2 regions of the Zooshikella sp. RANM57 genome follow, and region 2 is predicted to be linked to the other one. Evidence: riboswitches for the same ligand, from Rfam matches in the RefSeq annotation. Region 2 holds a riboswitch; the other holds the start of a gene.

Region 1 (3,430 bases), on a different contig from region 2:
ATGATCATTTTCTTGTAACTGATACTGTGACCACTGACTACGACTAATAATGTTGGTATTAATGGCTACGGCAACCCCTTTTTTAGGCTGCTCAAGTAGTGTTAATAATTCTGCGATACTACAAGAAGAATCTGGCAACTGATGGGGACTATCATTCACCGTAATATTCAGTTTCATGATTAATCCTTCTCCAGCATCAGCTGATATATTTCAGCACCACTGGCTTTAAATTCAGCCGACTTTTGTTGCATACCTCGTTCGGCATCCACAATAACGTCTTCATCAACAAGCTGGATTTTAATGCCAAGACGCTCCTGCTCTGCCGCATAATCACGCACATCCTGAGAGATTTTCATAGAACAGAATTTTGGACCACACATCGAACAAAAATGAGCGACTTTACCCGAAGCCTGCGGAAGCGTTTCATCATGAAAAGCACGAGCTGTATCTGGGTCTAATGCTAAATTAAACTGATCTTCCCAACGAAACTCAAAACGTGCTTTAGACATCGCATTATCTCGAATTTGCGCCCCGGGATGTCCTTTTGCCAAGTCAGCTGCGTGTGCGGCAATCTTGTAGGTAATCATTCCCGTTTTAACATCATCCTTATTGGGTAAACCCAGATGTTCTTTAGGTGTGACATAACAAAGCATGGCACATCCATACCAACCGATTAATGCCGCACCGATCCCTGAGGTTATATGATCATACCCTGGAGCAATATCAGTGACTAAAGGGCCTAATGTGTAGAAAGGCGCCTCATGGCAATGCTCCAATTGCAAGTCCATATTTTCTTTAATCATATGCATTGGAATATGACCCGGGCCTTCGATAATAACCTGAACATCATGTTGCCACGCTATTTTTGTTAGCTCACCCAATGTTTTAAGCTCAGCAAATTGAGCCGCATCATTAGCATCAGCTACAGAGCCTGGTCGCAAACCATCACCTAGAGACAGTGATACATCATAAGCCTTACAAATTTCACAAATTTCTTCGAAGTGTGTATAAGCAAAGTTTTCTTTATGATGGGACAAACACCACTTTGCCATAATTGAGCCACCACGAGAGACAATGCCCGTTAAGCGTTCTGCTGTCATGGGAACATAGCGCAGCAGTACACCCGCATGTATGGTGAAATAATCTACACCTTGCTCTGCTTGTTCAATTAACGTGTCACGAAAAACTTCCCAGCTCAGATCCTCAGCAACGCCTTTTACTTTTTCAAGCGCTTGATATATTGGCACAGTGCCAATAGGAACAGGTGAATTACGTAAAATCCATTCCCGGGTTTCATGGATATTTCGACCTGTCGATAAATCCATAACCGTATCAGCTCCCCAACGGGTCGCCCAAACCAATTTCTCCACTTCTTCTTCAATGGATGAGGTCACTGCTGAGTTACCAATATTAGCATTCACTTTGACCAAAAAATTTCGCCCAATAATCATCGGCTCTGATTCTGGATGATTAATATTAGCTGGGATAATCGCGCGTCCTTCAGCCACTTCTTGTCGTACAAATTCTGGGGTTATACTGTCGGGTAAATTTGCACCAAAATGCTGGCCGGGATGCTGCTTTTTAAGTACTTCGCTACGAACATACTCACGTCCCATATTTTCCCGAATAGCAATATACTCCATTTCAGGTGTTATGATTCCCTGGCGGGCATAATGCAGTTGGGTAACATTAGCACCGGGCTTTGCTTTTCTGGGTTTGGGTAAATAACCAAACCGTAAGTGATTCAGCTCTTCATCAGCCAGACGTTGCTGTGCATAACGAGAAGTCAGGCTGGTTAACTCTTCAGTGTCATTTCGAGCGTTTATCCAGCTTTTGCGAAGCGCAGGTAAACCCTTATGTACATCAATTGTCACTGAGGAATCAGTATATGGCCCTGAAGTGTCATAAACAGGAACAGGAGAGTTAGATTTAAAAGTTGGGTTAGCTTTAGTTCCACCAGTCAACGTATCAGACAGCTTAATCTGACGCATTGCAACCTGTATATTATCCTGGCTGCCGGTAATATAAAGCTTTTCAGCGTTTGGAAATGGCTGGCAACTAAGTTGCTCAATAAAGTCCTGGGCCTTTCGACGACTTTCATTTCTAGACATAAGCACTCACACTTCCACAATGGATTTAATTTGTGATTGCTTGTCGTGAGTAAACAGAGGAAGCGTTTCGGTAACCAATTCAGCAGCGCAAAAGCTGAACTACTGAAAGCGCTGCACGAAAGCCACAAAGAATGAATAGTAACAGGTGTACTGTGTTTGATTTATACACCTAAGTGACATCGCTACATGCTATGGTAACTCTTGTTTCCTTCGCTGGTGCTAACCAGATCAGGTTCCACGGATCCCGCAACTGCAGTCTCAGCCAGAGAAATGAGTAATCTCACCTCTACAGGCACTCCGACAAGATGTACAAGAGTATAGAAAATTTAGTCATCAAAGATCAAGTAGTTGACACCTCAATATTTTTAAAGATGTTATTTATATGACCTTAATGGTACAGTATATACATCACGAATTATGGATATAATTTATTACTGTTACAACTCACAATCAGTATAAGTATTGAATTAGTTAATTTAACTATAGGGCACCTCTAAAAATAGTGATTTTTTTGTGATAGCAAGGAAGCACTGCACGGAGGACCGCAGTGTATAAGACATACATGAGGATCCGAGTACAGCGCTGACATAGCTTTCATGGAAAAAGTGCATTTTTAGAGGTACCCTATATTGTTAAAGCTAACATTTTAATGAAATAGCATAGAGGAATTGCATGAGAACGTGGTTTTACCGTATTTGGAAAGAAAATAAAATATTTTTTCTTATTCTTGGCTTAATGTTTGTTTTCCGAAGTGCTATAGCAGACTGGAATACTGTTCCAACCGGTTCTATGAAACCAACCATTTTAGAAGGTGATCGCATTTTAGTGAATAAAATGGCTTACGATATAAGAATACCATTTACGCATATATCGTTAGTAAAACGTTCAGATCCAGTTCGCGGTGATATTATTGTTTTTGACTCAGCCGTTTCAAAAAAACGGTTAGTTAAGCGCGTTATCGGTGTTCCAGGTGATTCTGTAACTCTAATAAACAACGTACTCTATATAAATGGAAAAAAGCTTAACTATCAAGACCTTCAGCACTCACATTTAACTTCAGATAAAACGGAAAATCTAATTGGCGTAGAACACACTATTAGGATAAAAAATTCTGGTTCAGCCATGTCTAACTTTCCTCCGGTATTAGTCCCTAAAGATCAATACCTTGTGCTTGGCGATAATCGTGATAATAGCGCAGACTCAAGAGTCATAGGTTTTATTCCAAGAGATGAAATCGTCGGTCGATCTAAAACCGTTGTATTGTCATTAAATTACAATAATTACTATCTACCCAGAACAAACCGATTCTTCCATTCTAT
Region 2 (3,430 bases):
AAATCCTAAGTCTAGTCGCATACCAGGTCCCATAGCATGTTCCGTAAGAAGGCGAGGGGTTGCTAATGGGCAACCGTCAATGGCCAGAATGTATGCTTGAGCATTAGGAATATGCAGTCGGTAGGTGAGTGTATTGTCAGCATTCAGCAGGCGCAGCCGTATCCACTCACCAGCAGGTATTTTAAGCGTAGGTTGATGTAAACCATTGACCGTGGGCCAGCGGCCTGGTGTCCCCATGCGGGCAGCATAGCGAGGAATGGATAAGCGTTTAATTTGCCCTTTTTTATCAATGTGCCAGTTTTTCAACAGACAGGTGATGTCTTCTACAAATGGTTGGGCCTGTCGTTCATGAACGATTAATGCACCTACTAAGCCACGACCCAGCTGCTCCGTGCTGTTCATGTGTGGGTGGTACCAAAATGTACCGGCATCTGGTGGCGTAAATTCATAAATAAAGCTGCCACCAGAAGGAATAGGTGGTTGACTGAGAAAAGGGACACCATCCATGGCAATGGGTATGCGCAGACCATGCCAGTGAATGGTCGTGGGTTCATTTAACTTGTTAATAAACTTAATACGAATAGGTTGGCCTTGTTGAGCATGAAGCACAGGGGCGGGGAATTGGCCGTTAAATCCCAAGGCAGCAGTTGGTGCTTCGGTAATGAGGTCAATCTCCGCAGGTTCAGCCGTCAATACATAGTCATAGGCAGGTGAGGTGTCATCAGCCCAGACTCGAAAGGAAAATTGGCACATCAAGGTGGAGGCCATTGCAGACTGGATAAATTGGCGACGGGATATAGACATCGAAAACATTCCTAATACAGGACGTCTTTAGGAGCAGGACGTTTTTAGGAGATAGGTGGACTATGGAAACATAGTGTGTGGATTAGTAAATAGTATTGAAAAACAATCTCAATCTCAAACAGCAACTTTCATCATTAAGCGGCGCATGGCATGAATACCTGAGTTCATATCCAGCATACTCATGGGGGTGGTGTTGATATCTTGAATAATACGAAGGAGAGTTTGCTCACCAATTAAGGGTTGTTCTTCTAGGAAGCCAGCTAGCATATGTACAAGATCATTCATCGAACCAAGCACCCGTCGGCTACAGGTTTTAGTAAAGGTGCACTTTTCAGTCTGTTGGAAATAATTTGTCAGAGTAACTGAGTTGAATCCTTCAAATAAAAGGTTTTGCTTTAAGCTGTCTTTGAAAGCCGTGGTGATGTTTCGAACGGTTTGTTTCTTAATATTCAAGAGTGCATGGCTGTATAGCGTGGTTTCATGAGTAAAGAATAAACTGTAACTGCCACGAATAGAGACAATATTACAATACCACGCGCCTAAATATCCTTGTGTTTGTGGTGGTGCAATATCACTGGTTGTCAGCCCGGCGGCTTTGATGACCTTTTGCGTACAACGTAAAACCAACATAGGCATTAACTAGGTGTTGTGAGTAATGTAAAGAAAGTGTAATAGATCTTCTTCTGAATACATTAAGCCTAGCAGTGATTAATGTGCTTGGCGTTAGTAGAACGGGGCTTGGTTACATAAACACTAACGGTATACAATACGACCGAACTCATCGGGGTGCAAATCTGTGGTTGTTTATTTTGAATAATCACGTTCGCTGAGAAATACCCGTAGAACCTGATCCAGTTAATACTGGCGTAGGAAGTTGAGTGCTGTCCCGAAGATGCGCTTCTATATGGCATATTGGCAGTCTCTCCAGCCTACCCTCTGAGCAACCAGATAAAGTTAATCGTTTTCGCTAAAAATCATATTAATTAGTGCTTTTTACCCGTAAGAAGGCTATCGCAGTCACTTTGTGACAGCCGCGAAGAAGAGGATGGGGAATATTTTGATGTTGTCGATCAAGCATCTGTTTATGACGGTTGTGCATGCACTGCGTTTAAAGAAAAGATCCAAGATTTTAATACCTAGGCTTTTGGTTTTATGCTTAATAGCACCTGTACTCGCTGGCGCGACTGAACCACCGCAGCCACTTACATTGACAGTGTTTACCTATGAGTCATTTATCAGTGAGTGGGGGCCAGGTCCTAAATTAAAAGCAGCCTTTGAAGAACAGTGTCAATGTACATTAAATTGGTTAAGTAGCACTGATGGGGTTGGGCTGCTCAACCGACTCCGTTTGGAAGGTGAACACTTACCCGCGGATATTGTTTTAGGCCTTGATCAGCATTTGCTTGTGGCAGCCAAAAAACTCAAATTGTTTGCGCCTCATCAGCAGTCATTACCACCACTCACATTACCTGAGCCTTGGCAGGATAAGGTATTTGTACCTTATGACTATGGTTACTTTGCATTTATTTATGACTCCCGTAAGTTAAAGAATCCACCTCAATCGTTAGCCTCGTTGGTAAAACGACAAGACATCCAGGTTATTTACCAGGACCCTCGGACCAGTACACCTGGACAGGGTTTATTGCTATGGATGCAGCAGGTGTTTGGTGATCAAACCGCTCAAGCCTGGCAGCAGTTAGCAACACATACGGTAACAGTCACCAAAGGTTGGAGTGAGGCTTACGGCATGTTTTTAAAGGGTGAAGCTGATATGGTGCTGAGCTATACCACATCACCCGCTTACCACCAGGAAGTGGATAAGGTGACTCATTATCAAGCGGCTGCGTTTAATGAAGGTCATACTTTACAAGTTGAAGTGGCGGCTCAGTTGGCTCAAAGCAAACACCCTAAATTGGCACGTCAATTTCTTACCTTCTTGCTCACGCCCAATGCTCAACGCATTATTGCTACCCATAACTGGATGTTGCCAGTTCGGGCTATTAAACAGTTACCTCCAGCTTTTGGGCAGCTGATTACGCCACGTAAGTCTTTGGAAATGCCTCTGGATGTGATAGCTAAACAACGTCAGCAATGGATTCGTCAGTGGCGTCGAGCAGTCAGTCAGTGAGTCGTTTATTAAAATATACTCCTGGTGTCATTGCCACAGGCTGTGTTTGGCTAGGTTTAAGCTGGGGATTGTTTAATGTTATCAAGTATGCCTTTACGGATGTCGAGTGGGTAATACTGGATGATCCCTGGTTACAGCAAGTATTACTGTTTTCAATTAAGCAAGCTGGACTGTCTGCACTACTGAGTGTGGGAGGGGCAGTGCTTTTTTCGTTAGCCATTGCTCGCAGAGTATTTTGGGGGCGTCAGTGGTTAATGGCATTGTTGCAGGTTTGTTTTGCGCTACCTGTTATTGTGGTGATTTTAGGAATAGTCCAAGTCTATGGGCGCAGTGGCTGGTTGAATCATTTATTAGGCACAGAGTTTTCCATTTATGGTTTAGCTGGCATTTTGCTATGTCATGTATTTTTTAATTTACCTCTGGCAACACGAGTACTTGTTTCGCACCTAGAGGCTATTCCTGATAGCTACTATGCGCAGGCAGCACAGATGCAGCTCA

What was found. A riboswitch is a leader RNA that binds a small molecule or an ion and turns the genes downstream of it on or off. The one in region 2 is predicted to bind thiamine pyrophosphate.
Region 1: linked by a shared signal. The riboswitch ahead of thiC (phosphomethylpyrimidine synthase ThiC) and the one ahead of thiB (thiamine ABC transporter substrate binding subunit) in region 2 are both predicted to bind thiamine pyrophosphate.

Annotation. Positions count from the first base shown of each region.
Region 1 is NZ_JBOIUB010000010.1:149,072-152,501, reverse strand. It holds gene thiS (sulfur carrier protein ThiS) at 1-177, opposite strand, end outside; gene thiC (phosphomethylpyrimidine synthase ThiC) at 180-2,111, opposite strand; TPP riboswitch at 2,300-2,421, opposite strand; gene lepB (signal peptidase I) at 2,784-3,430, shown strand, end outside.
Region 2 is NZ_JBOIUB010000001.1:158,421-161,850, forward strand. It holds gene ACQ96U_RS00740 (multicopper oxidase family protein) at 1-804, opposite strand, end outside; gene ACQ96U_RS00745 (DUF6933 domain-containing protein) at 919-1,434, opposite strand; TPP riboswitch at 1,577-1,695, shown strand; gene thiB (thiamine ABC transporter substrate binding subunit) at 1,865-2,932, shown strand; gene ACQ96U_RS00755 (ABC transporter permease subunit) at 2,908-3,430, shown strand, end outside.